Regions from separate parts of the Bradyrhizobium sp. USDA 3311 genome, predicted to be linked through region 1. Evidence: riboswitches for the same ligand, from Rfam matches in the RefSeq annotation. Region 1 holds a riboswitch; each other region holds the start of a gene.
What was found. A riboswitch is a leader RNA that binds a small molecule or an ion and turns the genes downstream of it on or off. The one in region 1 is predicted to bind cobalamin.
Positions count from the first base shown of each region.

Region 1 (10,466 bases):
CCTTCAAGACCACGATCCATATCGTCAAGAACTCGCCCAACCGCGAGCTCGCCTTCAAGCTGATCGAGGCCGCGCTGACGCCCGAGGTGCAGACCACGCTGATGAACCCGCCCTACCTGATCGTGCCCACCAACTCCAAGGTGACGATGGGCGGCGAGATCGCGCGCGTGCTCGCCAAGGACACCGCCGAGCTGAAGCAGAAGTTCGTGTTCCAGGACTGGAAGAAGATCAACGAGCAGCGCTCGGCCTGGATCGAGCGTTTCAACCGCGAGATCAAGATCTAAGAGCTCCAAGGACCTGACGATGGGCGCAGCACCGACATCACGGGACGTGACCTCCTACGGGATGGGATTGGCAGTGCCGCTGGCGCTGTTCTTCCTGGTCTTCTTCGTGGCGCCGCTGCTGCAACTGCTCTGGCTCTCGCTGCACAACGACACGGCCGGGCTCCATTGGGGGCTCGGCCAGTACCTGCACTTCCTCACCGATCCCTTCAGCCTCGGGGTGCTCGGCTCGACGCTGCTGTTAGGCGCGGAGGTGACGGCCGTCTGCCTCGTGCTCGGCTTTCCCATCGCCTGGCTCTATCAGCGGGTCGGGCCAAAGCTCCAGACCATCATCATTCTGATCGTGCTGCTGCCGCTGCTGACCAGCGTCGTGGTCCGCACCTTCGCCTGGATTGTCATCCTCGGCCGCCAGGGCATCATCAACGCGACGCTGCAATCGCTCGGCATCATCAATACGCCCTTGAAGCTGCTCTACACCCAGTTCGGCGTCGTGATCGCGCTGGCGCAGGTGCAGATGCCGCTGATGACATTGCCGCTGATCACCGCGCTCGGCCGCATCGATCCCAATCTCGACGATGCCTCCTGCTCGCTCGGCGCCGGGAGCTGGCGCACCTTCTTCAGGATCGTGCTGCCGCTGTCCTTGCCGGGCGTCATCGCCGGCTGCACGCTGACCTATGCCGCCGCGATCACGGCGTTCATCACCCAGTCGCTGATCGGCGGCGGACAGATGCTGTTCATGCCGATGTATCTTTATCAGCAGGCTTCCACGCTGCAGAACTGGCCCTTTGCATCCGCGATCTCGATCATCTTCCTGCTCGCCGTGCTCGCGGTCGTCTCCGTCTTCACCACGCTCGGCCGCCTGTCGCGCGGCTACGGAGGCGCGTGATGAGCGGTCGCAAGCGCACCCTGGAGGCGATCAGCTTCGAGCTGGCCATGACCGTGATCGCTGTCATCGCGCTGATCATCATCATCGCGCCGTCGCTGGTGGTGCTGATCGTCTCCTTCACCAGCGGCTTCTCGCTGCGCTTCCCGCCGCCGGGTTACTCGCTGCGCTGGTACGCCGAACTGTGGGAGGCCTGGCAGCTTCACTTCGCGGCGAAGAACAGCCTCATCGTCGCGCTGTGGGCGACGGGCCTGTCCGTCGTCCTCGGCGTTGCCGCCGCGCTTGCGATCTCGCGCTCGCGGACGCTGTCGGCACGACTGCTCGATTCCCTGTTCATGTCGCCGCTGGTGCTGCCGGCGCTTGCCTTCGGGCTTGCCGCCCTGATGCTGTTCTCACTGGTCGGCCTGCCGGTCTCGCCGCTGACGCTGGTGATCGGCCACACCGTGGTGTGCGTGCCCTACGTCGTGCGCAATACGGTCGCAGCGCTCGCCCAGCTCGAGCCGACCTTGCTGGAGAGCTCGGCGGTGCTGGGGGCGAGCCGGCTCTACACGTTCCGCCGGATCGTGCTGCCGCTGATCCGGCCGGGCATCATCGCGGGTGCCTTCATCGCCTTCATGTCGTCGTTCGACAATGTGCCGGTGTCGCTGTTCCTGCGCGACGCCGCCACCGACATGCTGCCGATCCGGATGTGGCAAGACCTTGAGGGCAAGCTGGATGTGACCATCGCTGCCCTGTCGGGCGTGCTGATCATTGCGACCGTCGCGCTGGTTGCCGTCATGGAGCGCGTCACGGGCCTGTCGCGGCGGCTGACGAACTGATCAGGCGCCGCGGAACAGCGAATAACCCCAGCGCGTAAATTTCAGCGGCAGGTGAAAATGCTCGTCAACGTTCTTGATGCGGAAGCGGAACGGCGTCACCGTGAGAAAACCGTCGCTGTCGCCAAAGAACTCGCCGAGATGAAACAGGACCTCGTACTCGCCGGCCGTCACACCGGCGCCTTGCGCTATGGGGTGATCCAGCACGCCATTGGCGCCGAGCCGCCCGTCGGCGATGCGGGAGGAGTCGGGATCGATCCGCCAGATCTCGACGCGCAGCCCCTGCGCGGGACGCCCGCTCGCCACATCGACCGCGTGAATGGAAATACCGCCTGCCATCATGTCCCTCCCCTGAGCGTGCCGCCATGGTAGACGGAAACGCCGCCGCTCGGCCAGCACTGCTGCCAGCCCTGGGCGCGATGACCTGGCTCCAGGCGCTGGTCGCGCTCGCCTTGTTCGCGCCCGGCGTGGTCGCGCCGCGCGCCCATATCGAGGTCTGGCAGCTCTCGATGTTCTCCTGCGCGGTGTTCGCCGTCGGTATCCCCGCCTCGTTCTGGGGCGGCGGCTTCATCGCGCGGGTTGGCTCGCTGCGGATCGCGAGCCTCTGCGCGGCGGCCATCGTCGTCAGCATGGCACTGGCTTCGCTCGGATCGAGCGCCGCCCTGCTCGCCGCGGGCCTCTGCCTCGGCCTTGCCATGGGCTCCGAGACGCCGGCAAGCGCAGCGCTGCTGGCGCGGCTGGTGACCGCCGAGCGCCGCGCCTTCGTCTTCTCGGTGCGCCAGACCGGCAACCAGATCGGCGCGGTCTGCGGCTCGCTGGCCCTGCCCGCGATCGCCATCGCGTTCGGGCCGGCCTGGTGCTATGCGGCCGTTGCTGCCCTGGCGCTGTTCGCGATCGCGCTGTTCGAGTGGCTGCGGCCGGCCTACGCCGGCAAGCTCGTCCCGCCCCCAAAGCTCGATCTGCGCGCGCGGCTGGCACTGGTGACCGCGGACCGGCGGATCGCGATGCTGGCGCTGGCATCGATGCCGTTCAGCGCGATGCAGGTGTCGCTCAACACCGTCTTCGTCACGCTCGGCACCCGCGAGCTTGGCCTTGGCCATATCGAGGCCGGCATGGCGCTCGCCTGCGCGCAAGCCGGCGGCCTCGTCGGCCGGCTTGGCTGGGGCTACGTCGCCATGCGCCTCGACGCCCCCCGCGCCGTGCTCATCGTCATCGGCCTCGGCATGGCCTTCTGCGCCGCACTGCTCGGCCTCGACGGCGGATCGCTCAGCCGCACCTGGCAGTTCGCAGTTGCGGCGCTGTTCGGCCTGACGGCGTCGGGCTGGAACGGCGTCTTCATCGCCGAGATCGCGCGCCTCGCCCCGCAGGACCGGATCGGCGAGACCACCGGCGCGGTGCTGACCGCGTCCTATGCGGGCCTGCTGGCGGCGCCGGCCGTGGTGTCGATCCTGGACGGTGTGGCCGGCCTTGGCGCGGCGTTCTTCGCCTTGGCCTGTCTTGCCCTCTGCGGCACATTGGCGCTGATGTGGGGAGGCCATGACAAAACCGACGCATAGTGCGCGCGAGATCGCAGCCGCCGTCACCGCCGGGCGGATGACCGCCGTCGACACGGCGAAGGCCGCCCTTGGCCGCATAGACGCCGCCAAGGCCTTGAACGCAGTGGTCACGACCGATCCCGCACGCACGCTGGCCGACGCGGCGGCGGTCGACGATCGCCTGCGTGCCGGCGAGACAATGCCGCTGGCCGGCGTCCCCATCCTCGTCAAGGACAACATCTGGGCCAGCGGCTGGCGCATCACGCAGGGCTCGCGCCTGTTCGCCGATTTCATCGCGCCACAGGATGCAATTGCGATCGAGCGCCTGCGCAAGGCCGGCGCGGTCATCGTCGGCATTGGCGCAACCTCCGAATTCGCCAGCAAGGGCGTCACGACATCGCCGCTGTTCGGCCCGACGCGGCATCCCCTGGATCCCGCGTTGACGCCGGGCGGCTCTTCGGGTGGACCCGCCACCGCCGTCGCAGCCGGCCTCGTGCCCCTCGCGATCGGCACCGATGCGGGCGGCTCCAGCCGCAGGCCGCCGGCCCATGTGGGCGTCGCCGGCTTCAAGCCGTCCTATGGCGCGATCCCCTATGGGCCCGGTTTCGCCGAGCCGTTCTTCGGCCTGTCGGTCATCGCGCCGATCGCCGCCGATGTTGCCGATATCGCGCTGGCGTTCGAAGCCATGGCCGGCGCCGATCCGCGCGATCCGGATGCAGCCGGCATTGCGCAAGAAGCCGAGGACATCGCCGGCCTTCGCATCGCCTTCTCACCGCGGCTCGGGCTCGACGTTGCGGTCGATGACGTTGTCGCCAACGGGCTCGTTTCCGCAGTCGCGCGTCTCTCCGCCGCAGGCCTCAGCATCGCGCTGCGCGATCCCACCTGGCCGGCAGGTGCGGCGGAAGAGGCCCTCATGCCGCTTCAGCACGCTGGCCTTGCCGCGCTCCATGGAGACGCTTTTCGCAAGGACCCGACTGTCTTCGACCCTGACATCGCCAGGCAGATCGAGCGAGGGCTGTCCTGGTCAGGCGCGGACGTCGCGGGTGCGCTGGTCGCGAGCGCCGCGATCGCCAATGCATTCGCGGCCTTCTTCGCCGAGGTCGATCTGCTGCTGACGCCGACAGTCCCCTGTGTCGCCTGGCCGTTCACCCAGCTCGGACCCGACATGATCGGCGGCCGCGCGGCGAGCCCGCGCGCGCATGCGGTGTTCACGCCGTTCGTCAATCACGCCCGCCTGCCGGCGATCTCGCTTCCCTGCGGCACCGACGCCCGCGGGCTTCCATTCGGTCTCCAGATCATCGCCCGGCGCGGCCAGGACCGCACGCTGCTGCGCGCCGCCCGGCAGATCGAGGCGCAGTTGCGGGCGTAGCTTTGCGAGATCGCGACGATTTCGGAATAGTCGCAATATACCCCTGTTTTGCCCGACGGGTCAAATCGCGCCGATGCCTGCGTAAGCCGTTGATTCCACTATCACCGGCTACTGTGCATGGGGTTGTTTTCGCACTTTTTGTTTGATCGGGCGTCCTAGCTGGCGAAAGACAGACGCAACCGCCGCCAGCCGATGACGATGCCGGTGATGGAGAACACCAGTCCGAGCGCGCAAAGGCCCACGATCAGGACATCGCGCAAACGCGGATGCGCCAGCAGGACTGGAAAGTCGAGCGTGTGGAGCGCGCTGTAGAACCAGCGATAGGCTCGCCGCGACGCATCCAGCCTTTGCAGCACGCGGCCATCGGCGCTGTCGATGTCGAACCAGAGGCCGCCGCAGCGGGAACGATAGACGGGTGCACCGGGGACGACGGACCGCGCGGGATAATCGTCGCTATCCGCGAGGATGGACGGCGCATTGCAGGCCGTCGCAAGCCTCGTCACCATGCTCCCGATCACCCGCGCACTGACGACCGGCGCCTCCTCGCTGTCGGGCCCAACCACAACCTGTTTCTCGAGACCAATCCGCTCGCGTCGATAGAGGCTGCCGTCAACGGCAAACCATTCGACCTCTCGGGCCGAGGGCGATATTCGCTTCCGTTCCGCCGATGGGGCGGTCGTCCAGTCCGGCGGTGCATCGATCACGCCGGCTTCGGCCGGGGTCAGCTGCCCTCGCGAGAACAGCCGGCCGTGATCCATGGAGAGCCATCCACTGAAGATCCACGTCAGCACGAAGACGGTCGCCACGAGGCCGATGATATGATGAAGGGCGTGCCAGCCGCGATAAGGCGAGGAGATCCGGTATCCTCGCATCCTGGAACGCACGATTCCGAGCACTGCACCCAGCATGGCTGCAATCAGCGCCAACAGCGACAGCGTCCAGACCACGCCGTCCCACAGCGCCCAGTTGCTTCTCAGGACCGTCGGATAAATCCAGTGCAGGACGCTGCCGACGAGGTTCCAGCCGCGCTCGCTTCGCGTCGTATCCAGCACAACCTCGCCGGTGCGCGACGAGACGTAGAGCTCCGTTCCGGCCGCGTCGCCGAGCGTTGCGCGAAACAAGGGCCGGTGACGATCAAAGCCGTTCGGCACGCTCCACTGGTCGTAGTCCGCCTGCGCAACGACAGCCGCATGCGCGGCATCGAGCCCGCGTTGGCGCGCATGCACCTGCGCGATGGCGAGCGCGGCCTCGGGCGACCGCACCGATGCATCCTGCCCGTCTGTCGCGCGAACCGCGCGAAGGTGCGAGGACCCCGACACGACGTAGACCGGCCCGTCGCTCCGCTGAATCAGGCGCAGGCGCGTGGCATCGGCGATGCCGCTCGCAGCCACGGCATCGGCAACGCCGATCCTCACCTCCGTACGATCCACCGGCGCGAGACCGGCAATCCGCTCCGCTTCCGTCAGCGATGGAAACGGAACGAAGTGCATCACGATTCCCGTCGCGAACTACATCGCGAACAGCAGGCAGAACGCGATCCCGAGCCAGCGATGCAGCAGGACGATCGCGCCCATCATGTGGTCAGCGCCCTACCATTTGAATGCGGCCGAGAGTTCATAGGTTCGCGGCGCGCCCAGCAGGATCTGGTCGGGATAGAACGGATCGCCCCAGATCGCGTAGCGCTTGTCCGCGATGTTGCGCACCCGGAAGGTCAGGCGGGCCTGGTCGACCGCATTGAAGACCGCCTTGGGGATGTCGACGAAGGCATAGACGTCGGCGACGGTATACGCCTTCATCGTCACCGTGTTGGCATCGGTATTGTAGCGGTCGCCGACATGACGGCCGGTGATGCCGACTTCGACCGGCCACGGCGTGAAGAAGCGGTACGAGGCGCCAGCATTGGCAACGATGCGCGGCACGTTCGGCGGCGTGTTGCCCGAGAACGATCCGCCGACGAAATTGTAGTCGGCATAGCGGGCATCGACATAAGCGATGTTGCCCCACAGCCGAAGGGGCTCGATCGGCCGCACCGAGGCGGCGAGCTCGACGCCCTTCGACTCCTGCCGTCCCGCAATATTGAGCGCCTGCCCGCCGGCCGCCGCATAGACGTTCTTGCGCAGGATGTCGTAGGCCGAGAACGACCACTCCGCCCGGTTGTCCCAGAACAGGTGCTTGACGCCGGTCTCGTAGGTCCGCGCGGTCGTGAGGTCCAGCGGCTGGGTCGGCAGCAGCAGGAAGATGTTGTTGGCGGAGATATCAGCGCCGGTCGCGTACTGGCTGAAGAAGGTGAGGCCCGGAACGGCCTCCCAGGTGTAGCCGATGCGGCCGGTGACGGGCGCCCAGTCCTTCGTGAACGGAAAGCCCGCGTTCACCAGACCGTTCTCGTCGGTCGAGTTGCGGTCGAGCCCGATATGCTCGACGCGCAGCCCGCCGATCAGCGCGAAGGTCCGCGTCAGCTTCAGCCGGTCCTCGAACGACAGCGCCTCGTTGTCGATGCGCGCGGTCTGCTGCTTGGTCGCGAGCAGTCCGTAATAGCCACGATCGAAATCGACCAGCGGAACATAGTCGTTCGGGAATTTCGCCGCGCCTGGCCTGACGAAGTCGAGATAGCTCGACGACAGCGTCGTGACCAGCCGGTTGTCGAAGCCTGCGATGTTCGTGTCCCAGATCAGGTCGGTGATATTGCCGACAAGGCGCTGGCTGTGCGCGACATAGAAGCGCTCGCGATACACTTGGTTTTTCGTGGAATCGAACGCCTCGATCTCGTTGTTGAACCACGACCGCTCCGCGCCGTAACCATAGGCCTGACTCTTCAGCGTCAGGTCCGGCGCCAGTTTCAGCTCGAAGCCGCCGCGCAACCAGACCTCTTGCGCTACGTTTCGGTTGTCGAGAACGTTGTAGTTGGTGTTGAAGGTGCGGTCGTCGATCGTGACGGCCCCGAGGTCGGTCCTGTTGAAGTAGGTGCCGGAAACAATCCCCGTCGTCGCATGCGAGCCGCTGAAAGCGATCGGCACCAGCGGCGCGCCCCAATAGGCCTTCCCGCGATCCTCGCGGTACTCGATCGCACCCCAGACCTTGAGGCTGTCGGAGATGCGGTAGTTGAGCTGGCCGGACACGTCGAGCGTCTTGGTGTTGGTGTCGTCGACAAAGCCGTTGAGCGAGGAGCGGCTGATGTCGAAGCGGTAGTCGAGGCCCTGAACGTTGGTGCTGCCGCCCGAGCCGTAATGCGCGCGGAACGAGTTCAGGGAGTCGTACGAGAAGTCCGCCTCGTTGCGGATCGCTCCGGTGTGCGGCTGCTTGGTGACGAGGTTGATCGAGCCGCCGGCGGCGCCCTCGCCCGAGATCAGCGAGGCCGGGCCCTTCAGGAATTCGACGGCCTCCAGATTGGCGGTGTCCATGATCCGCGAGGTCATGTTCTGCGGGCCGATCTTGATGCCGTTGTAGAGCGTGTTGATCTGGCTGTTGGTGAAGCCGCGCATCGAGAAGCCCGCCGGCTCCCCCGGCGCGTCGCCGGAGGTGACGCCGACTGCGCCCTGCGCCACCTCGGACACGGTGCGATAGCCCTGCTCGCGCATGGTCTCGGCCGAGATCACCTCGACGGTCGCGGGCGTCTCGCGCACGGTGAGGCCGAGACGCGAGGCGCTCTCGGCCACCGCATTGCTGTTGAGCGGCGTTGGCGCCGCTTCGCCTGGCACGGCGGGCTTGGGCGCCGCCGATGCGGCCGCTGGCCTGCGCGGCGTCGCGCGGCGCGCACTCTGCGCGTCCCGGGCAGCCGGCTTGGCCGGCTTGCGGGACTGGGCGGGCGACACCTCGACAGGCGGCAGCGGTTCGCGGACCTGCTGCGCCTGCGCGGCGGGCAGATCGGCGACTGTAAACGACGTGAGAGCAGCAGAGGCGAGCGGGAAACGGCGCGACCGTACAATACGGATAGAAGACACAGCGGGACCTCGGTATGACGTCAGTGGCACGTCACAGCGAACGAGGTCTCACCTTTGGCCTTTCAGCCGTCCGATGAAGCCGAATGTCTGTACTCCCCGACCGACATCTTCGCGTGTGACCACGGCTGACGGCAGGTCTCCTGGCTCGCGGGTCGTCACCACTTCGTCGCCTTCCCGGGACCGAGGACCCAGTGGCTTCTGACGAAGGATTATCCGCTTACAGTTGCGGGGGCAGCCGCGGCATTGGGGAAACATCCCCGCACCGCATTCCCTTTTCATCCCCTCTCGGGGGAAACCGTCGCGAGCATCTAGGATTACGATCGAGACAGAGTCAATGTGGCAGTTGCGGCGTTATTGCCACAGCGACCAACTTCCTTGGAGATAGGCATGGAAGGCGAGACCTTCCTCTGGCTGATACGCCATGCACCCGTCGACGGCGTCGCGGGGACGATTCACGCGCAGGACGCGCCTGCCGATCTCGGCGATCGCGCGCAACTGGAAGCGTTGCGCCAGCGCCTGCCGTGGGACTCTGCGAGCTATGCCAGCCCGTCGCGGCGCACGGTCGAGACGGCGCGCGCATTGGGGCTCGAACCGGAGCTGATGGGCAACTTCAGCGAACAGGATTTCGGCGACTGGACCGGCCGGCGGCATGACGAACTCGCCGCAATGGGCGGCGAAGTCTACGCGCAATTCTGGAGCGACCCTGCGCACCTGAGACCACCGGGCGGCGAAAGCTTCGAAGATCAGGTCGCGCGCGTCCGCCTGGGCCTGTCACGGATCGGCGCCGGGCCAGCAACGCTCGTCGTGCATTCCGGCACGATCCGCGCCGCACTGTGCATCGCGCTGGATCTTGCGCCGCAAGCTGCCCTGCGCTTCGTGATCGATCCGCTGTCGCTCACCAGGATCGACCGGCTCGCGACCGGCTGGCGCGTCGTGTCGGTCAATCAGCGCGTGGTGTGAGCCGGATCAGGCCGGGCGATCCGGCACATTGGCCTGCGCGAAGGTCGCCATGCCGTTGTGAAGCGCACAGGCCGATCGCACCAGCGGCAGCGCGATGGCGGCGCCCGATCCCTCGCCGAGCCTGAGATCGAGGCTGATCAGCGGCTGCACGTTCAGGGCGCGCAGCACCAGACGATGCCCCTGCTCCGCCGACTGGTGCGACGGCAAGAGGAACGGCTGGCACGACGGATTGAGGCGCACGGCCGCCAGCGCCGCGACCGACACGATGAAGCCGTCGATCAATACGGGAATGCGGCGTTGCGCGGCCGCGATGATCGCACCGCAAATGGCCGAGATCTCGAGGCCGCCGACGGCGCACAGGATTTTTTCGGGCGACGCAGCCGCAACGCCATGGCGCGCAACCGCGGCATCGATCACGCGCGCCTTGTGCGCACGGCCGGCGGCATCGACGCCGGTGCCGCTGCCCGCGATTTCCTCGGCGCTCACGCCGAGCAGACTCGCCGCGATCGCCGCCGAGGTCGTGGTGTTGCCGATGCCCATCTCGCCGAAGATCAGAAGATCGGGCTGGCTGGCTGCCGCGCGCGCAACCGCACGCTCGCCGGCCTCGAAGGCGAAGGCCAGCTCTGCGAGCGTGAGCGCAGCCTCGACGCTGAAATCGCGCGTGCCGCTGCGCGGCTTGTCGGTG
Region 1 covers NZ_JBSSFI010000001.1:7,457,789-7,468,254, forward strand. Annotated here, with positions in the region: gene ACVWW6_RS35775 (ABC transporter substrate-binding protein) at 1-284, shown strand, start outside; gene ACVWW6_RS35780 (ABC transporter permease) at 304-1,167, shown strand; gene ACVWW6_RS35785 (ABC transporter permease) at 1,167-1,982, shown strand; gene ACVWW6_RS35790 (hydroxyisourate hydrolase) at 1,983-2,318, opposite strand; gene ACVWW6_RS35795 (MFS transporter) at 2,345-3,535, shown strand; gene ACVWW6_RS35800 (amidase) at 3,516-4,883, shown strand; partial or broken gene ACVWW6_RS35805 (PepSY domain-containing protein) at 5,039-6,460, opposite strand; gene ACVWW6_RS35810 (TonB-dependent receptor) at 6,473-8,821, opposite strand; cobalamin riboswitch at 8,935-9,136, opposite strand; gene ACVWW6_RS35815 (histidine phosphatase family protein) at 9,209-9,781, shown strand; gene cobT (nicotinate-nucleotide--dimethylbenzimidazole phosphoribosyltransferase) at 9,788-10,466, opposite strand, start outside.

Region 2 (10,466 bases), 7.0 Mb from region 1:
TGATGGAGTTGACCTCGAGAGCGGCTTCGCTCGCGCCTTCAATTGGCAGATTCTGCGCGGGCGCGTCTCGCCACGACGCCCGTTTCGTGCCCCCATCTGCATGAGCAACTCCGACTTCCATATCGGCTTGCGAGGAGGACGAGCCGATAGCCGGTGCGTTCTGGCCCGCGTCCAATCCCTGCGATGGGGTGCCGGGCCCTACAGCGTGCTGGGGCAGCCTAGCCATCGACTTCTCCTTCTTTCTTGCAGGGTAGACACTCTAATACGGCAAAGCAGCAAATCGGCCGTTGCGGCTGAGCAGCACTCGCCCATCCTCAATTCGATCGACGGTCCATCCATTGCTTAATAGCGCACCCACGAAATACTTTTGGCCGCCGATAAGCAGATAGGGCTCGCTTCCACGCCAAACGGCTTGGACAGCGATCGAAGACGGCGTCTTCTCCTCCTTGACCGTGACTGCATTCACAAGGGTAGGAGTGCCGTTGGTTTGATGATCGAACCATTGCTGGATTTGTTTCCATTTTGTGATGAGGCTAGGCGTAACAGTGCCTTCCGCAGTGACAACGCCGGAGCCAGCCCCGATCTTGACATCAAGAAGGCCCGCTCGTTCGACCTCCTGCCGTAGCAATTCGGCGATTGCATCAGCGTCGCTCGCTTCATAATGATTGATGGTTGGTTTGGCGGCAACCTCGGCTGCCGGCAATGAATCAGTACTCAGCGCCCCCGCGCTGTCGGTAGGGGCGAAGATAGTTGAGACGGTGCCAATCGCGACAGAGCTGAGCAAGAGGAGACTGAGTGCCACGATCAAGCCACGTGAGCGATTGCTGGGACTAGCTTGCGGGAGATCCTGCGCCGACCAGCGGATTGACATCGCGCCAGCATGAACGATCGCAGGAAGAGGTACACTGACGCGGTCCCCTGAGGTGATACTTTCGTGGCCGTCTACGCTGATACCAGCACCAAGCGCCTCCACTTCGATCGAATCCCGCTGTGGGATGATGCGAAGGTGATGCGGTTCGAGCCCTTGTTCAACGAAGATCATATCGGCATCGAGGCCGCTGCCGACAATACTGTGCCCGGCCGCCGCCTTGCCCTTAAGCCCGGTATAGAGTCCCGACAGCACCTCAAAGTCGAGGGAAATCGATTCGGTCACGGATAATCTCCTGAATAACGAGAGAAGCCGTACGGCAGTGCCGTACGGCTGATTCAGAGTTCGTCATTCACAACGCGGCCATGATGAGCGACGCGGTGAGCCACCCGTCTTGCAGAATTACTGGACGCGCTCGTCGGCGATCTTCTTCTCGGACGAGAGCTCGGTCGTGATTCTGCGCATTGCCACAGCCTGCTCCTGAACCTTATGGCTAACACGCTCGAACTCAGCCATCTGATTCTGGAAGCCAGCATCCCCGGTCGCCTGGGCGCCAGCCGCGCCACCGTTACCGCCAACACTATTAACTGCCATGTCGATTCACCTTTCTTTGTCGTATGTTGCTAGTTTGCCCTGTTACGTCGCGCGGGCGGGCGAAACGATGGCAGGAATGGAAAGAAACATGGGCTCGCCCCCGAGCGTGCTGAGGCTAAGGTTCAGCTCGGGGTTCTTGCCGAGAGTCGGCTTGGTCGGTACGCTGCTTTCTTCGCCGGCGTCTTTGGTCTCGGCGGCCTTAGCGGGGCCACTCTTCTCGGGCTCCAGGTTAAGGACGACCTTATCAAAGACCTTGTCGACGGTCCCGCCCAAGGCAGAACCAATCGCCGCCCCGGCGGGGCCGCCAAGCCATCCGCCGGCGGCGCCTCCGATCATTTCTCCGATCATCAGTTTCTCCTATGCTGTCTTGTTACGCTCAATAGACGACTCCTCGCCTAGAGTTCAGCGTGCTCATGCTAGGGGCGCTACCTTTCCAGAAGCTGACGAGTCACACGTTCGAGGGGACTGTTGCGGCGGCCCAGCGCTTGCTCGACTTATCGGTTCGCCCAGGCTTGTCTAGCCGCGCGTATGGCTCGGCGCGTCGGAAAGGATAGCGTTACCGCGTTTGCCTGCGCGTTCATGCGAATTGTTCGTTCTTGCGGAACGAGCGGCGGCGTTTCGGTTGCGTGTAGCGTCGCGACTGGTCATAAGGCGATCGAGTTTGAGTGACTGGTTGAGTCATCCAGTCCCCAGCTTTGGCCGTTGGCGGATGCCGAGGGGGCGCAGGTTTGGCGAGCCCCTGATGCTGTGGAAGCTGACCGTCTAGTGGCCCGCACGCATACAGATCGCATCTGAAGTCTATGGATTGCTGTACCCCGATCGGTGTCATCGCAGCAAGTGCGACGTCGATAGTTTATTATCGTCAGCTTTTCGACAGGTATTGCGGGTAGCGTTTCTGACGTTGAATGCGCGTGCGATATGCTCGTGCCATAACTGCGGAGTATGAGGACGGAGTGGCCTCTTCAGGGACGCAGGTGCTAGTGACGACAGGCATATATGCGCTTGGGTGGGCTAATGGTGTGCTCATGCAGGTCTGAAGGGCGTGTTCGGTTGACTAGCGCGTAAGGCTTGCAGGTTTACAGCTTTCTTCAATGCAACAGGAGTGAACTAAATGCCGTATCTTCCCGTGGCCGGTCTTCCCGTGGTCGGCGCGCTCGATTCGACGATGAACGGAGTGGTGCCGGAAGGCGCGGTTGTCGCTCCTGCTTTCAACGCCTTGTTGGGGCAGTATGCCCCGGTGAGCTATCAGTACCTACCGGTAGCTTCGCCAGCCCTGGTCGGTTCGGTCGTTACAAGTGTTGTTCCCGTCGCCGTGGCTCCAGCCGTCGTTACTACCCAGGCGTACATGATGGCGCCGCCCCCTCCCACCATGCTGGTGGGTCAGCCGAATCAGAGCTCTGAGCCTCCTGTGGATCCGGTGTGGACGCATGAGGTCAAGGATGGCAAGGCCACGATCAATCTCGGCGACAAGTATGCGATTACGGCGGACGAGAAGGATGGCACCTGGACAGTTCGCAACAACCAGACCGGCCATGTCACGAAGATCCATGGCGACCCCCACGTCGACGCCGACGGAGACGGCAAGGACGACTTCGATTTTAAGAAAGATATGACGTTCCAGCTCGACGATGGCACGAAAATTACCGTCAATAACGTCGACTACGGCAATGGTGAGGCCATCTCCTCAAAGCTTACCATTACAAATGGCCACAACGCGATGGTTGTGGAGGGGCTCGGCGACGCTAAGGATGGCAAAAACAACCTGAGGGTGACGCAGTCCAATGCTGGAATGACCCTTGATGAGTTGACAGCCGATGGTGCTCAGACAATCTATGAGAGCGGCCAGGGTTGGGTCGATGGCGCCGGACGCGCGGTAAATCAGGCGAGTATCAATGCGGGTGAACGGGGGCGCGGACCGGGCAACTACCAGTATGCAAGTCCGCCGTCAGGCTGTGCGAGCCCCGTCTTCTTCGTTCCGCCTCCGCCGCCGCCCCTCGCGATGGTGCCGGTTGCGGTCGCTCCGACTCCTGGGCAGTCGCCTCAGCCGGCGCCAGTTTGGTCGCATGAGGTGAAGGACGGCAAGGCGACGATTAACCTTGGTGATAAGTATACGATCACGGCCGATGAGAAAGACGGCACCTGGACCGTTCGCAACAATCAGACCGGCCATGTCACGAAGATCCACGGCGATCCTCACGTCGATGCGAATGGCGACGGCAAGGATGACTTCGACTTCAAGAAAGGCATGAGCTTCGAGCTCGATGACGGCACGAAGATTACCGTAGACACGGTCGATTTTGGTAAAGGCAAAACCATTTCCTCAAAGCTGACCATCACCAACGGCGACAATGCGATGGTTGTCGAGGGACTCGGTGATGATAAGGATGGAAAGAACAATCTGAAGGTGACCCAATCCAATGCCGGCCGAACCCTTGATCAGCTGACATCTGATGGAGCTCAGACAATCCACGAGCAAAATCAGGGATGGGTTGACAACTCCGGACGCAGGGTGACGCAGTCGGTCATCGACCACAATGAGAACCCGGACGCGCCGCCGGATTTCAAGACCATGATGCGGGAAATGATGTTGCGGCGGGTTGCGTGAGGCCGAGTCCATCAATTGGACAAATTGTGAAGCGGGCGGCGCTAGCGCCCGCTTCTCATGTTCGGCAAGCGACGATGAGAATAGCAGGTGCTGCCGCCTATGAATCCAGAATCGCTGCTCGCGTCCGACGATCGCGCAGTCAAAGCTTTGGCCCCAACCGGGCCAACAGCAGCCCGTGACGGCAGGACAAAGTACTGGCAACATCTTCCAATGCTGTGGCGAAGGCGCACGAGTTGCATACGCAGGAGAGCCCTCACGCTCTGAGCGCCAACGATGCTGGCCCTCAGGAAAAGTCCTTGAGATCTCTCTAGCAGACAGGTTCGCGGTCAGCCGCGGATCTGAACAAGGACAGCCTGGCGAGCGCAATCGATCCTCGAATGCGGGAAATGTTGCACGGCTTGCGTGCTATCGTTCATTACCCCGAGCTGAGAGCGCTCGTATCGTCATCCTTGGGCGGGATAGCAAGGAGCTTGCCGGTGGAGCTTCGGCCTTGCTGTGCAGGTCTGCCGCTGCGGAAGACCAAAAGTCGCAGCAGCGTTTGCCGAGAGAGCCGGGTGCACACCGATTTGTGGACCCGCTCGGCAAGCCATTTGGAGCATCGCTGAAGGCGCGTCTGGCTTGCTGCAGGTACCAAGTCCCACTTGCTTCGTCCAATCGGGCTCGTTTTAAACAGCGGGCCCGATGTATCCCCATCCCGCCTCACCCCTCATCCAGCTCGCTCATGGCATCATCCATATCCGACTGGGAGTCGCTTATGACTTGCGTGGCGATGGAAACGAGCGCCTTCTCGAAAGCTTGCTGCAACAATGCCGCAGGCGAGCGGTTGCCGCCGTTCGCCGCGGTGTCGGGGTCTGCGCCAGCCTCTGGCCTTGTCGCTGCGATATCGGCGGCGCCTGCGTCCATGTCGTAACACTCACATAGCGGCGTCGCCGCGAGATGACCTGCTCTCTGATAGCAGGGGCAGCTTGCGAGAAGCTGACGAAGATCGCGTCTCTGATAAATTCTGCGATCACTGATGTTGAGTTGATTTGCCTCGTGGAATGTCGATGTGCAAAGGACTGTGCTGGACGACACGAAAGGTGGATCGGCTGGGCATCTGTCAGCGAAAAGACCGTCCGGGGGCAAGCCCTTGGTGAGCGAATATTAAATTCCGGCTCGGCGAAATTCTGTTGCATCATAAAAGTCGCCACGTTCAACCGCCGCGATGCGGTCCAGCAGGCAATCGAAGGACAGATCTCCCAAGCCAACTGTCCATGGCAAGATGCAGCAGATGTGACGAAATCGACCTCGCGCTTGCCGTTCTTGTTCGCGGTTCTGAATGTCAAGCACCTAGATTGCGAAGACGCGGCGCGGCTGATCTTGATTCTTTCTAACCCTGCAGAACGATTTTTCCGGCGCGTGCGCAAGCGTATCACGTTGATGGGGCTACGAAAGCCTGCGCGCTTAGCCCGTAATTATCGCAGTCGCTGCCGTTCGAAGTTCAATAGGTCTTCGAGCTCCCACAAAAGTGCCGCGACTCTGAGGATCGCTTTTGGCGCCAATTTGTCTTCTCGTACGCTGCAATAAGGAGGCCCGCCCTCTGTCTCACGATGCGAGCCAAAAAAAGACGCGATGGGGTTGCACCTCGCCAAACTTCTGGGATAGGTCATCAAGTACTTGGAAGTAGCAGCCGGCGACCGGGTTGCAAAATGAGATGGGAGACATTTGGGTGCGAACAGAGTTTTCGTGTATCAATCGGTCTAAAGCGATCTTTGATGACATTTATGCTTTGGATGATCCAAGGGCATACTTCTCTGTCCTGGGCGACTTGGATTATATGATCCCGGACGTGGCTGAGCCGGTCGTGCGACAAATTCTGGCAGCGAAAGCTTCCGCAACCGGTCTTAAGCCTGTCGTTCTTGATATTGGATGTTCATACGGCATCAACGCAGCAGTGCATCGCTTTCCACTGACCTTCGGGGGCCTGCGTCACCGCTACGCTCGGCGCGAAATGAGGGCGATCAGTTCTGAGACACTGGTGCGCCTCGATCGCAATTTTTATGCGGCTTGGCCCGATGTCGGGTTGGCGCGGTTTATCGGCTTGGACGTGTCGGCGCCGGCGATTAGCTATGCAACAAACGTTGGCCTCCTGGACCAGGGCATTGTCGCTGACCTTGAAAAAGACGCGCTATCGACAGACAGCGCGCAAATTCTCCGCTCTGCGGATGTTATCATGTCGACGGGTTGCATCGGCTATATTACCGAGAAGACGTTCAGAAAAATTCTCGATGCGACCGAGAGATGTCCATGGATCATCTCCTTCGTGCTACGAATGTTTCCATTTGAGTCTTTGGCCTCGACCTTCGCGAACCGTGGCCTTGTGACGGAACGTCTTTACGGCGCGACATTTATCCAGCGCCGCTTTCGCGATGCTGAAGAGTTTGAAGGTTGTTTGGCCAGCTTGGCGGCTCTTGGCGTTGATGCGACCGGCCTTGAATCAGAAGGGCTGTTTCACGCCGATCTGATCTTGTCTCGCCCTGAGGCCGATGCGCGCGCCACTCCTCTGGAAAACATTGTCACGGTCGCCAGCGGCAGGGGGCGGCCGATCGGCCCCCGTTACGTTCATGTTGAAGGCACCGAGGGCTTGCAGGTCGCGCTAGAGCCATGACAGGTCAGAAGCCGCTACGCTGCGCGCCAGCCCCGTTCTGGGCTGGATCAGGAGGTCGAGAACGAAGCCATTCTGGCCAACAGAGCGCCGCAGCCGATGATATTTCGGAGGGATGGACCTCTGGCTCGACCATGCGCAAGCCGAAGTAAAAACCAGGAATATAGCCCACGCGGGACCGATCACTTTCGAGCGGGAGGCTATAGCGCGAGCGATAAACGTGCTGGTGTTCTAGTTCTCGGCCGCTCCATTCGTTAGCTTGACGGTGTCCTTTTGCCCTCGGGAGCTTGATCTCCCGCAACGGAAGGCTTGACGAATCTCGTCGGGTGCCGCCTAGATGTGGATCTGTCTCGGTCTTCTGTCCTTTATTTTGTGGGACCGAAGCTAAGAGGGAACCCGGTGCGCCGAACGGCTGCTCCGGGGCTGCCCCCGCAACTGTGAGCGGCGATCGGTTCATGTCAGTGATCGATCTCTCGTCAGTCGATCCACGCTCGCTGATCGGAAAGGGACGGGTCGGCCTCCTCGACTCGACCGGCACCTATGACGTCGATCGCTTACGACTTCTGGAAGCGGCAGCAGCAGACCCATCGGATGGGCGAGGAGGTGCCGCTCGGCGCCGATCTCAAGGACTGGGCGTCGGACCGCGTCACCGCCAACGAGCGCGCGCTGCTCGCCCAGATATTCCGTTTCTTCAATCAGTCGGACATCGAGGTCGGCGACAACTATCTCAAGCGCTACATCCCGATCTTCCAACCGCTCACCGTGCAGATGATGATGGCGACGTTCACCAACATGGAGACCGTCCACATTGACGCTTATGCGCTGCTGCTCAAGACACTCGGCATGCCCAAGACCGAGTTCGAGGCATTCCGCGACTATGCGCAGATGCGCGCCAAAGCGGACTACATGCACGAGTTCGGCGTCCATACCGTGGCTGACGTCGCTCGCACCCTTGCGATGTTCGGCGCCTTCACAGAAGGCATGGCGTTGTTCGCGAGCTTTGCCATGCTGCTCAATTTTCCGCGCCACAACAAGATGAATGGCATGGGACAGATCGTAAGCTGGTCTGTGCGCGACGAGAGTCTCCACTGCGAAGGGATCATCAAGCTATTTCACGAATGGCACCGCGAAACCGGCGTGGTGACGCGCTCCGTCCGTAACGACATCATCGACGTCGCCAAGACCATGGTGAAGCTGGAGGAAAACTTCGTTGATCTCGCCTTCGGCCTCGGCAAAATCGAGGGCATGCGGGCTGAGCAGATCCACGCTTATGTCCGCTATGTCGCGGATTGGCGACTGACCCAGCTCGGAATTACCCCGGTCTTCGGCTTCTTCGAGGCCAGAGAGAGCGGGTTTACCCAGCTCCGGCCGCATCCGTTGCCATGGCTGGTCGAGATCCTGAATGGGGTCGAGCACGCCAATTTCTTCGAACAGCGCGCTACGGAGTACTCCAAGGGGCGAGCCGCGGCAGCTGGGATGGCGAAGAGGGGGTGGGCGGCTTTCGGCCGTATGCAGGACGACCGCAACAGCGTTTTGTTGGAGCGCGATCCTGATAATGCTCGTACTTTCGCAGAAGTCCGCTGATGCTTGCGGAGCAAAGCTCGACCAGTGACATTAATCCAGCCTACCGAAGATGTGATAGTTGACCCATGAGGGCGAGCCGTTGCAGTCACGCCAATATTATCAATCGCTCGCGTCCTTGCATTGTGGGTGCTCACGTCTGCCAACAGGGCAGGACAAGCGGCAGGCGGGGCAAGCAGTTCGAATGTTGGACCTGCGCGGTCAGAACGCGCCTATCCTATTTCAGAACGCACTCTCACCTTTGTCGTCGAGGACATGACCGTCCCGCGATCTTCTAGAATCCCCGCGGGATGTCGCTGGACGCGCTATACCGACTTTGTCCTCTTTAGCGCCAGCGCGTTTGTTTCTAGCGCGTCCATATGAACAATGATCTCATCCATATCGAACTTTGGCTTAATCGGGTCGGTCGGCCTTTGATTGGACGCTGCCGTGACCATTGCAATTCTGAAATGTCCCTCAAAGAGGAGCTTGGCCGCGGAATAGCCGCCGGCCCGGTCGCCTTCATCAGGTGCTCGTCGGCAAGGTCGCTCTGTCGGCCCTCGAAGATGACCCTGCCGTGGCTCGGCTACAGCCGCTAGTGAATGGGCGGATCTTCCGGGTCTGCAGGTCGGTCTTCCTCCATACCTTCGGGCCAAGGAGTCGGGTCTAGCGACGGTGTGAGACGAATGAAGCCCTCTTCTCTCCATTCGGCTGTGTGAGGCACGCCGAGCATGGTGAAAACCTGCGTTGGGTCGTGCTTGCTCGGCTTCACTCCGCTGCGCTCCAGCATGTCGATTTGAGCGCCTGTGGCTGGTTGACCAGCGAACACCCAGTAATCCTTGGCGAGATGTCCGTTCAGCATACGGAACTCGGAAAGCTCTGGCGGTGCAGCTTCGGGAGGCCCAGCTTGAGGCGGTCCCGCTTGCAATGGCGGGGCGTGAGAGGGGCCGGCGTGCGATGGTTCAGGCCGCAATGGGGCGACGCACGATGGTCCGGCATGCGATGGCTCTGCCTCCGATGCCTCCACGTGCGGTTGCTCGGAATGCGACGGGTCGACTTCCACATTCTGCCATATCAGATCTTGATCGAAACCAGGATGTTCCTCGATGGCCTGAGCGATGGTTTGCTGCGAGAGATGTTGCGGGAGGTTTTCCGGCTCTGGCTCGGCATCGGCCGCAGGGGGCGTATACAGATCATCCTGCCAACCCAAGTCTGGCAAATAGCGGAGCGCTAAATCCAGGTATGGCGCATAGGGCTGCCCAGCATCCAGATATGGAGAATAGGGATGGCCAGCGTCCAGATATGGCGAATAAGCCTCCCCCCTGCAGCACTGGAGGAGCAGCTCCATCTGGCGGAGCACTAGCCTGTGTGTTGCTGAGCTGCCGCTCAAAGCCGGTGGTGTCCGTCGTCGGTCGCGGTGTGTCGGGCTCTGGGCTCGTAGTCGCCGAGCCGACTGCATTGAAATCCACCCCGTTCCTCCTTTCAAATGATGGAGCACTTCGAGCTATGCAAAATCTCCCCCGTACTAGCTCCGAAGCACGTGCTCGAAGGCTCGCATTGCTAAGGCCTCGCGCTACGTTTAAAGATGGCGCTAAGCACCTTCCGCTCGAGCATCCCGTGCCTAATGCATACATCCGCGGCTGTCTCCATGAGCTGGCCGTCTAGACATCGCGCGCTCATGCTAGGCACCTTTAGCTTTCGAGAAGCGGACGATCTGATGGATTTAAGCCAAGGCCAGTTCGCCAAATCGCTCGGAGACACATCATCAAGTGTCACTTCAGGCCTGGACCGGCTTCGCGCACGACGCCATCCTGGTGCGGAGTGTCGGAAGAATAATGACCTTCCGGTCGTCCGTCCCGAACGACCGTGCTCGAGGAGCCGCGAAACAACATCAAAACCGACTCGCGTTGTGGCCTTTCGGCCGCGACGGGATCCCGCCGGGCCTGCGCCTCCGCCACAAGGCCCTTGAGGGTCTGGTCCACCAGCGCAACAAAGCGCGGTGGGCCAGAAGCCAGGACGAGGCCTTCTCCCGGAGCCGGTTTCACGATAAAGCGCTCATCGGAGATGTTGAGCGCATCGAGCGCGGTCTTGAACGCATCGAAGCTGATCGGGTTCAACACAATCAGCCGGCTTTGCGCCTCGTGGGCAGCGGAGACGTAAAGGACGAGCCCGTCGTAGTACCATTGAAGATTGTA
Region 2 covers NZ_JBSSFI010000001.1:486,876-497,341, reverse strand. Annotated here, with positions in the region: gene ACVWW6_RS02345 (hypothetical protein) at 1-226, opposite strand, end outside; gene ACVWW6_RS02340 (SctD/MshK family protein) at 260-1,153, opposite strand; gene ACVWW6_RS02335 (hypothetical protein) at 1,271-1,462, opposite strand; gene ACVWW6_RS02330 (hypothetical protein) at 1,505-1,810, opposite strand; gene ACVWW6_RS02325 (DUF1521 domain-containing protein) at 2,574-4,067, shown strand; gene ACVWW6_RS02320 (hypothetical protein) at 4,767-4,970, opposite strand; gene ACVWW6_RS02315 (class I SAM-dependent methyltransferase) at 5,776-6,714, shown strand; cobalamin riboswitch at 7,046-7,218, shown strand; gene ACVWW6_RS02310 (ribonucleotide-diphosphate reductase subunit beta) at 7,315-8,295, shown strand; gene ACVWW6_RS02305 (hypothetical protein) at 8,867-9,619, opposite strand; gene ACVWW6_RS02300 (secretin N-terminal domain-containing protein) at 10,044-10,466, opposite strand, start outside.
Region 2: another riboswitch for cobalamin. It lies ahead of ACVWW6_RS02310 (ribonucleotide-diphosphate reductase subunit beta); the one in region 1 lies ahead of ACVWW6_RS35810 (TonB-dependent receptor).

Region 3 (10,466 bases), 1.6 Mb from region 1:
ACTGCTTCCGGCGTATTGCGCGACTTCATGGTCAATCGGTGCCGTCCATTTGTGTTCGCCACCGCGGCATCACCCCTTATGGCTGTCGCGGTGCGAGAAGCACTCTTGATCCTGCAGGAGGAACCCGAGCGGCAGCAACGCCTTATCGATCTGATCGACTTTACACATCGTCAGCTCGTTGTGTGCGGGCGCCCGAGCCGTTCGAACTCTCAGATCATTCCTTACGTCGTGGGTGACAACGGCCGCGCGATGCGGCTCGCCTCTGCACTACAGGCGCGCGGCTTTGATATCCGCGGGATACGGCCGCCAACAGTGCCTGTGGGAACGGCAAGGTTGCGGATCTCGCTGACGCTTAACGTCGGGCAAGTTGATGTATCCGACATGATTGATGCGTTGGTCGAAGAGACTTGGGGCGACGTGCGATGACGGCGCGAGCCGCGATCATGGGGCTGATGTCCGCATCGGCAAAGCGATTTTCAAAGGTGCGCGTCGGCGCGCGAAGATGCTCCATTTCGATGCGCACTTCAAATCGCAATGACAAGCCCGGCCTGCGCAGAACCAGGAACGCTCTTTGGATGGCACGTCGAGGCGTTCCCAAGCAGATGCAACGAGGCTGCTTTTCCGAGACTGGCGGTCTCCAAAAATCTGATGCAGGAGAGATCGTCCGATGCCGACGCGAGTAGCAATTTTCTTTACATCGGCCGGCTGGGCAGTGGTCGTGGTCGTAATCCTGCTCTATGTGATCTTCGGCCCTGACTGAGGCTGGTGATTATAAGCAGAACCATAGGTGACTTGCCGGATCGCGGGTGAGGGTCTGCCGGAATTGTCGCGTGTCCTGAGGCCGAGAGCTCAGCCCCAGCGCATGCCTCGCACCGCAATCTGCCTCTTGAACCACCTCTGTGGGCTTGGCGGATCAACGTGAAGGTATGGATGCTGTCGGCCGCGGTATGAGTGTTTCTTGGTGCTGGTCTCGCATTGCCAACATGAGTACGTAGAATACGAGGAGAATTAAGAGGCCGCGCATACCAAAGGTCTTCCCGAAGCTATGACATTTGTGGAGCGAATTGTATTCGGTGCATTTGATGCAGCCGATGGACGAGTGATTACGTAGAACTCGACCGAAGCCCGGTATCAGGCGGCAAACGACTAGCCGGCCGCCCGAAGGTGCCAGCGTTAGCTCAGCAAATCGACCCTGCCGGTGTCGAGCCGATACAGGCCCCCGACGATCTTCAGTCTGTTCTGCTCAACTGCCGCGTTCAGAATCGGGCCCGCCGATTTGAGTTTGTTGACATTATCGATTACATTTTGTCGGGTTGCATTGGCGAACGTGTCACCGGTTTGCTGGCGAGATGCCGTTACCGCAGGCGCAAGCGCAGCGACGAGGGATGAAATGTGCCCCGGCGGTGGCTTATCGTGGTGGAGCGACTTGACCGTGGTGTCTATCGCACCGCAATGATCGTGACCAAGTACCAGGATCAGCGGCGTGTTCAGCACGGCGACCGCATATTCCACACTGGCGAGCGTGTCATCGTTGACGAAGTTGCCGGCGAGACGGCAGACAAACATATCACCAAGTCCGCTGCCGAAGACAAGTTCAGGCGCCACGCGAGAATCGGCGCAGCTCAGAACCGCCGCATAAGGATTTTGCCCATCGACCAAGACTTGGCGCTCGCGTTTGAAATCGTCGCCTCGTGAAGTGCCCTGGACATAGCGATCGTTCCCTTCCATCAGCCGCTTCAGCGCAGCATCCGGCGAGAGCAGGCTATCTGGCTTCGGCGGCGCTTTTGCTTCCTTCGCATCGACAATGTTGGCAAGCCGCAGGCAACTCGCCGAAACAGCGAACAGCAACAGCGAGCGGCGCGAAGGCGCGATCTTGGTCGGATAGGACATATTCGGAGAACGGCCTGCATGCATGTGCTTCACCTCATCGCACGGCTTTATGCCACCCGGTGGCTTCAGCTTCCGCTTCGCTGCAGAGCCAGCGGTCACCAGGCATCTTCGTTATGTCGATTTGTTCGTAACTGAGTTGTCCGGGCAGGTGATAAATGCGCTCGCCGTTGCGGTCCACGGTGCCTTTTATCAGACACTCGGGCGAGGGCGGGTCCGATAACAGAGTGGAACCGAGCAGGAGTTCCCGAGCGTTGATCGGAACCGAGCTCGCACCGACGATGATCGTCGACTTGTTGCGGCGACGCCAGTCCCAAGGCGCGATGAACGCCCCCGACCACAGCCCCACATCGGCTGTGCTCGCCACCAACTCATAGATGGCGTAGTTAGGGTTAGATCGACCCGACGAAAGTGCCCAGCCCGAGCGTACCATCCAGGCGTTCACATTCTCGCCTTCAATGAAGCAAGTGCCGAGTGACCTCCTGTACTCATCAACTCCTGTGGTATGACAATCCCACGTTCGTCCTTTTGAATGTTTGATAAGCTCGTCGCGAGCCGCTACGCCGCAAGCCCATTTCCGGCCGTGGGCGTCGACGCAAATCTGATCAGTCGCAGGAGCTTCGATGCCTAAGAGCCGTATTTTGGTTTGCTCGATCTCGATCGTATTGCCGTCGAGGATGCGCGGAGCGTCGCTGAGTTTCGCCGCGCAAGCCGGAGATGTCATGACGGCGAGCAATGCGACCATCATTCGGCGGTGTTTCATCCCGACACTAACCTTTCGTTCTTGGTCCATGTTCACGCACGATCCGGCGCCGCCACATTCGACTGCTTGACCGCACCATGTCCGTTATTGGGCCAGCATCGTTCGACGGTGCTTTATGAAAGCTTGGTCGTGATTTCCAACCTACGACCTGACGCAGCGTGAGGTTCAAGCGATTTCTTACGGTGTGCGTGTCTCGGTATCCTTCGAGGCTCGCCGGTCTCTCTCAGTCGGCGCGCACTGCACCCTGACGACCTGAGGAGGAGATCCCCATCGCTCGAAGATGCAGGAGAAAGCCGGACCTCGGAACGCTGTTTCTCACGCGCTTGAACAAAAGCGCCTGTGAATTTTCGGCGTTCGAGCGCAAGTCAGTCGTGGAGGAGCGACCTTGCTACGCTTCGTGCCAACCTGCATCGGCAGACAGAAGGCTGCCGACGGTTTCGACGACGGTGATGACAGTTCGTCGTAAAATTCTTGTCGCGAAAAGACCGATGTAGAAATATGGTCTCGCTTCCTCTGACCGGTTTGGACAAAGGCGCCAAGGAGTTCAGCTCACCCCTCGCTGCGTAAATGAGTCGGAATCTCGTTGCGCAAACCCTGCAAAACCTGGAGCTCTCTTTCGTACAGCCAGCCGGATGGTCGTTGATACCGATCACATTATGGCTTTTCGCTCCTCCGAGCTCCACATAATCGTACGTGGTGCTGCCGCACCGTTCGTATAATCGGACCGGATTGTTCATGACCCAGGCTGCCCGATGGGCGGCCGCTCTTTCGTGGTACTGACCGCATATTGACGCGCCACGCGGACCAACTGCCGCTTTTCTTGAGAAGCAAGCATCATCGATCGTCGACGCTCGATCGGGCCGTGCTCTATGCTCGCCCAGCAGATCAGCTGATCCGACCGGGCCCTCGTACAAAATGGCCGGCTTCATCGGGCGACGGCAGGACATTGCCCTCCTTGAACGTGAATTTGAAGTTCACCGTGTATCGTTGATCATCCGTACGGGCGGCGTCCCATCGGCAAATCAACCCATATCGAACAGGCCTCGCTGGGGCAGCCCGTCATCTGCCGCCCGTAGCCCACCAGGCGGCGAACGATAGCTCCGTTCTTTTGTGCGACGAGTGCCTGACCGTCCTTCTTGTAGGCCCTGGAACGAGTGACTTCAACATCGTGAGCGGCGCCACGGCACGACCGTGTCGTTCGTGAACGCTGTCGTTGTCAAAATCGAGCCCGCGAACGGGTCAGGGAAATAGGTTCTGCGCGCGCTCCGATCACGGGCCGAAGGCTCGCGACTGTTGCGAAGGCGTAAACACCGCGACTTTGGAGCGCATATGTTTTGCAGTTGCACTGAGGCGCTCGGCGCCCAAAGAGCTGCGGCGCGATCCTGCTCTGCGCGACTATTTACCGAGGCCCGTCGCGCCCGTCTAACTCTTCCCATTCCTTTGGCTCTATGCGATCGAACCAGGAGCCGGGAGGGAACGCCGCGATACGCTTGGCAAAGAAGGATTGCGGCTCCCAATCGTATCCTTCGCTCTTCTCGAAAATGATGACCCCGTTGTGAGTAAAAAAGCGGGGCCCGGGGATATTACAGTTCACCAAAAGCAGAACGCGCCACAGACCCCCTTTCTCGGTCGGCTTATCATTCGGCTTCGGCAAGTAGTCCACTCCAACAGGTTCGACGATAGTGCAGCGGCCTTGCCGCAGAAGATTGCCGAGCGGACCTCGCGTGGTCGTGACAAAGTTGAAGTTGGCCAGGTCATGCAGAAAGCGATGATTTGCGTCCCTTTCGCCATCCGCGACTTCACTGGCGATCAACGAGAGCGCCAGGGCGCGCCAGCCCAATTCCATCGGCTTTGCATAGGTCGACGCAAGTTGAATCGTTCCGTCGAATGCGATCTTCCAGGTGATAACGTACTGTTCGTCTGATTTATTGTCCCGGTGCCTGGTCCAGGAAACGAAAACATATTCATCTCGGTCAAATCCTTCAGCAACGCCCCACGTTCGAGGGACGAACTGTGCGACCTTCGAGACGTTGGAGAGAATGTGTTCTATCGTCTCACCGTTTTGCGCTCGCCACGTGGACTTGACTCTTTCGACGAGGGCGCTTTCGTTGGCACGAACACTGTTGCTCGTCGCAGCCAGTCCGACCAGGCAGATCAGCGATGGACCAAGACAAAACCATAGCGCGCGTCTTCCAGACATTTTCTTCACAACCGTCGGCCTATCTGGTTTTTCATCAACACGTCTTTCAAAGCGGGCAACCTTCAACCTGTTATGCGCGAGCGCAATAAGTTAGCGTCGACGCGACGGGGCGACCGATGGTGTCCCGCGCGAGCAGGCGCTCCCCTCTATGTCACGCGCCGCTAACTTCAGTCGCCAGCGACAGCCCGGATTTGCTGTGCTGGACATGCCCAGCAGGAGGGCCTGGGCATGCCGATGACTTGCATTCTTCGTGCCAGGTAACAGACGGAAATTCTTACCGGTTTTGTGTCTTCTTTGTCGACTTTCCGACTTGCACACGTTTCGATCGTTCCATTCAGCCTATCCATCGCGGCTTACCCATCCTCGTCCCGCACCGGGTATTCGACGGCGCAGGGGAACGCTTCGGTGCCAAGTTCCTGATGAGAATTCGGAGCACGTTTGCCGCCATTGAACCGTTTGGTTCGGTTGCAGGAATGTGGGCTTTCGATCTCTGCCATGCCTTTGGGCGCTTGTGGCCACGGGGCCGCGGCGCGTTTGGCGCTCCTTTCGCGATATGCGGCGGCTCCGGAAGTCGAGAGCAGCCTCAGTCAGCTGCGGTTTGCACTCGATGGCCAACGACGCCAAGCCGATCTTTACGCCGAGCATTTGGAGTCTGGCTCGCACCGCAAATCAACATGCTCGCCGGTATGTTGCTGACTTTCGCCAGGTGTCTTAGGCCTATTCAATACGGATCCTGTTGGTCGAGAAGGCGGTTGGATGGCGGACGTGCTCGATGAACCGCTGGGAAGCCGGGACTCGCATCAAATGCGTTCTGCTCGAGGCAGCAGTCCCGACCGCGCAAGCCGCATTTGCCCCTTCCACCGATCTGGCGTGCGGCCCCACGCGCACGCAGCTCCGATGGTCATTCCGACATCGCTGATTGGAGAGCGCTTCTACATCGTGGTCAACGAAAGAGATGCACGTCATTCCCGTAGCAGATGTCGCAGCGTTAGCTTGAGATATAATCTGAGAGGTTGACGGAAGAGTTCTCTTGCCGATAATCCAACTCGTCGAGGTTCTCCGGTTTGCATTTGATCCGGAGCTAAGAGGGAAGCCGGTGAAAATGCCGGCGCTGCCCCCGCAACTGTGAGCGGCGAGCCGCTGTCCAACGATGTCACTGAAGCCTGCGCGGCTTCGGGAAGGCCGGACAGCAGCGATGACCCGCGAGCCAGGAGACCTGCCCCGACATCTATTCGTCCGCGGGCGGGGTGTCCCGGTGGTGCGCTAAGCAGCCGTCGCACGCGCGACTTCCCCTGCCTGCGTCCGCCATGGCCTTTGCCCCCAACATGGGGTTAACGCTATGTCTCTTCTCTCCCTTCCGGTTGCCACGCTCGGAACGCCACGCATGGGTCCAAGGCGCGAGCTCAAACGCGCTCTCGAAAGCTATTGGGCCGGAAAAAGCAGCGAACAGCAGTTGCTCGAGGACGCAGCTGGCCTGCGTGCCGCGAACTGGGCTCGTCAGAATTCTATCGGCGTCACGGTGATTCCATCGAACGATTTCTCGCTGTATGACCAGGTGCTCGACACAAGTGTCATGGTTGGCGCCATCCCGGGCATCTACGCCTCGAAAGCCGAGTCCGTTTCGCTCAAGACGTACTTCGCCATGGCCCGCGGTTCACAATGCGACGACCAGGATGCGAGTTGCGGTCACGGACCGCGCGGATTTGGCGCACCCGCGCAGGAGATGACCAAGTGGTTCGACACCAACTACCACTACATGGTCCCCGAGTTTCACGGGGGACAGACTTTCAGACTGTGCTCTCGCAAGCCGATCGAGGAGTATGAGGAAGCTAAGGCCCTTGGCTTCCAGACCCGCCCTGTCCTGATCGGGCCGGTCACATTCCTAAAGCTCGGCAAGAGTGCCGATCCTGCGTTCCAGCCACTCTCGCTACTGGACGATCTGATACCGGTCTATATCGAGGTCCTGCAGGAATTGGCCAAACGCGGGGCAAAGTGGGTTCAGTTCGACGAGCCCTGCCTGGTTCTTGATCTGGGCGAGGTGGCGCGAAAATCCTTGCTACATGCTTATAACCGGCTCGCGAAGGAGGGGCCGGCCATCAAGATCATGGTTGCCAGCTATTTCGGCGACCTAGGCGACAATCTGGACACCGCCTTGAGCCTTCCAGTTGCCGGACTGCACCTCGATCTGGTTCGAGCGCCAGAGTTATTGGATCAGATCATCGCTGGCGGCCGAAGTGATCTTGTCATGTCTCTCGGTGTCATCGACGGCCGGAATGTATGGCGGTCGAATTTGTCGTCGCTCCGGCAGCGGCTGGAACCCGCGATTGCGAAGCTTGGCAAGGATCGTGTACAGATCGCCCCATCCTGTTCGCTGCTTCATGTGCCGGTCGATGTTGAACTCGAGACCGGACTCGCTTCCGACGTCAAGCGTTGGCTTGCTTTCTCGGTTCAGAAGATGCGTGAGCTTGCAACCCTGGCGCGGGCACTCGCAGGCGACCAGAATGCTGCGCTAGCTCTTGCCGAGTCGGAATGTGCCGCGACTGTCCGCCGGACTTCCCCGAAAATCCGTGATGCCAATGTCGCTGTCCGGATGAGAGCGATCGACCAGACCATGCGCCGGCGCGCCAGCCCATTTGCCCGTCGTGCCGAGATCCAAAGCAATCGTTTCGGACTACCGGCTTTCCCTACCACGACGATCGGATCGTTTCCGCAGAGCACAGAGGTCCGGAATGCCCGTGCAGCGCATGCACGAGGCGCGATGAGCGACGAGCAATACGACCGGTTCCTCAAGGAGGAGACTGCGCGCGCCGTACGTTGGCAGGAGGATATCGGTCTTGACGTCCTCGTGCATGGCGAATTTGAGCGCAATGACATGGTGCAGTACTTCGGCGAGCACCTCGCCGGCTTCGCATTTACCACGAACGGATGGGTGCAATCCTACGGCTCGCGCTGCGTCAGGCCACCGATCCTGTTTGGCGATGTCTTGCGGTCGAAGCCGATCACCGTGGAGTGGTGGCGCTACGCGCAATCACTAACCAGGAAGCCGATGAAGGCGATGTTGACCGGACCGGTGACGATCTTGAACTGGTCCTTTGTTCGCGATGATATTCCCAGAAGCGAGATCTGCCGCCAGATTGCGCTCGCGATCCGAGACGAAGTCCGCGATCTCGAGAACGCTGGTGCGACCATGATCCAGATCGACGAAGCTGCACTCCGCGAAGGATTGCCGTTGCGTCGATCGGAGTGGACGGCTTATCTCGACTGGGCCGTGGATTGCTTCCGCATCTGCTCATCTGGCGTCGCCGATCAAACGCAAATTCATACGCATATGTGCTACTCGGAGTTCAACGACATCATGAGTGCGATCGCTGCAATGGACGCGGATGTCATCTCGATCGAGACGTCGCGCTCGAAAATGGAACTACTCGACGCGTTCAGGAACTACGAATATCCAAATCAGATCGGGCCAGGCGTGTACGACATCCACTCTCAACGTGTTCCCGAGACGGGCGAAATGAAGGAGCTGATGGCATTGGCTCGGGCACGGCTGCGGGATTCGCAGCTCTGGGTCAATCCGGACTGCGGCCTGAAGACGCGCAAATGGGAGGAGGTTCGGCCGGCGCTAGCGAACATGGTCGCTGCCGCCCGCGAATTGCGCGCTGCATCCGATCCGCTAGGCCGTTGATCGCGGGCCTGGGCCTTTTCTCGACAAAGCTGATCCGCTTGTGGTCATTTGCGCTCTCGATAATCTCGAGGGAGCCTTGGGAACGCAAAAAAAAGCCCGGCCTTGGCGGGCCGGGCGGAAGGAAAGTCTGGGAGGAACGACCGCTGGCGCATCGCGCCGACTTCCATCGGCGGAGGGAGGACAGCCGACGGTTCGATCACGGCGAGGACATTCGCCGAAAATCTGAGCCCAGTTAAAGCACAAGCTCAGCGTAAGCTCAATTATGCTGTGGTATGCGACCGTATAGCCTGAGTTTTAGAAGTCTACACGAAGGTTTGTAGCTCATGAGCACGTCGGCAACGAGGGGCAGTGATGCCGGCGGTCGCCGCGGGGGCCACCCGCAAATTGGTGCGCTTCCTGGCTGGAAACGATATGCTTGATCACCGCGGCGATACGAAAAACCGGGCTCAAAGGATCTCGCAAATGTACGAATGCATGAGCGGCTACTGTTGATTGGGACCCTGATTAAGGCAGTCGTCGGTCGACCGGTTCCACCGATAGTCAGTTTCGGCTTGGGCCTGTGTTTGAGCTCTATGAGCGGACGAGTTAGAGAACGTCACGAACTTGAAGGTGGCGGGTGCCAATAGGGTGCTACTCAGAAGTGAGTGTGGTCCTGCGCCAAAAATAGGCCAGTTAAGTGATGGCGATTTCGAACCCGACACGACTCGGCTCGGCGCAGCCGGTTTAGACCGCCGGACTGTGTGTAGCCCCGCACCGAGGAAGATGAGCGTCGAACGACGATGCGACGCTGCGGACCAGGAACCGGAACTCTGCGCCATCAGCTACGGAAAGCCGGGCATCGTCAATCAGCACGACCCCATCTGCAATAAGGCTGTCTATTCGAGAACGATCGACGACGGCGAACTTCGGATCCAGACCGTGACGACGGGATGTCTCTGAGAGATCGACTGCCATGTCGCACATGATTTGCTCGATGATCTCGGCGCGAAAGCGATCCTCATCCGTCAGCAAATAGCCCTTTGCGGTGGCGAGCCGATCCTCGGTGATGAGAGCAAGGTAGTCCTTTGCCGAGACAGCGTTCGCGCGAACCCTTGTTGCATGCGCCCGATGGCGCCCGCGCCGAGACCAATGAGGGCGTCCGCGCAATCGTCAGTATAGCCCTGGAAGTTGCTCTTCAGCCTGCCTTTCTGCCTCGCCCGGGCAAGACTTTCGTGCGGCAGAGCAAAGTGATCGATGCCGATGCGTACGTATCCAGCATCAACTAAAGCTTCCGCGATCGTTTCGAATGGGGGTAGCGCTCGACACTGTCCGGCAGAGTGAATTCGTCGATCTTGCGTTGGTGCTTTTTGAATGGAGGAATGTGCGCGTACCAAAGGCGGCAAACCGGTCCGATGCAACTCGAGGCATTTGGCTGTCCAGGCATATAGGCTTACTGTCTGCCGGGACAGGCCATAGAGCAGGTCGAAATTGATCCGGCCGACGCGGGCGCGGCGTGACCGATCGACCGAAGGCATAGTCGCGATCGGCTCGCCGCGTTTCGTGACTGACGTCTGGCAGCCGCTGTATCAGCACATGCTTCGACCAAATGCAGGTGCACGTAGATCGAGGCGGATTGCCGCCCGCCCAAGGACTTGAGCCACGCTTGATGGTCCAATTCGCGAACTGACGCTGAGAAATGCGGGGACGTCAGATAGCTGGTGTAGCGCGGTAGGCGATGCTGCCCTTAGGATTGTGCCAGGTCCGGTCGCATTCGGATGCCTTTCTTGCTTTCTGGGTCCGATTATCGGACACGCCCGGAGAAGCTTTGCGCTGCCTCAAAATATCTGTCTTGCTGATGGCTATGGCCACTCCACAGCGCAATTGGTAGGGCATGCTGCACGCGGCATACATCGTATCTTGGATTCCGATGAAGCGGTCACACGCCGGGAATG
Region 3 covers NZ_JBSSFI010000001.1:9,101,406-9,111,871, reverse strand. Annotated here, with positions in the region: gene ACVWW6_RS43345 (8-amino-7-oxononanoate synthase) at 1-426, shown strand, start outside; gene ACVWW6_RS43340 (carbonic anhydrase) at 1,174-1,914, opposite strand; gene ACVWW6_RS43335 (thermonuclease family protein) at 1,925-2,635, opposite strand; gene ACVWW6_RS43330 (nodulate formation efficiency C protein) at 4,050-4,916, opposite strand; cobalamin riboswitch at 5,886-6,088, shown strand; gene metE (5-methyltetrahydropteroyltriglutamate--homocysteine S-methyltransferase) at 6,190-8,535, shown strand; gene ACVWW6_RS43320 (oxygen-independent coproporphyrinogen III oxidase) at 9,259-9,546, opposite strand.
Region 3: another riboswitch for cobalamin. It lies ahead of metE (5-methyltetrahydropteroyltriglutamate--homocysteine S-methyltransferase); the one in region 1 lies ahead of ACVWW6_RS35810 (TonB-dependent receptor).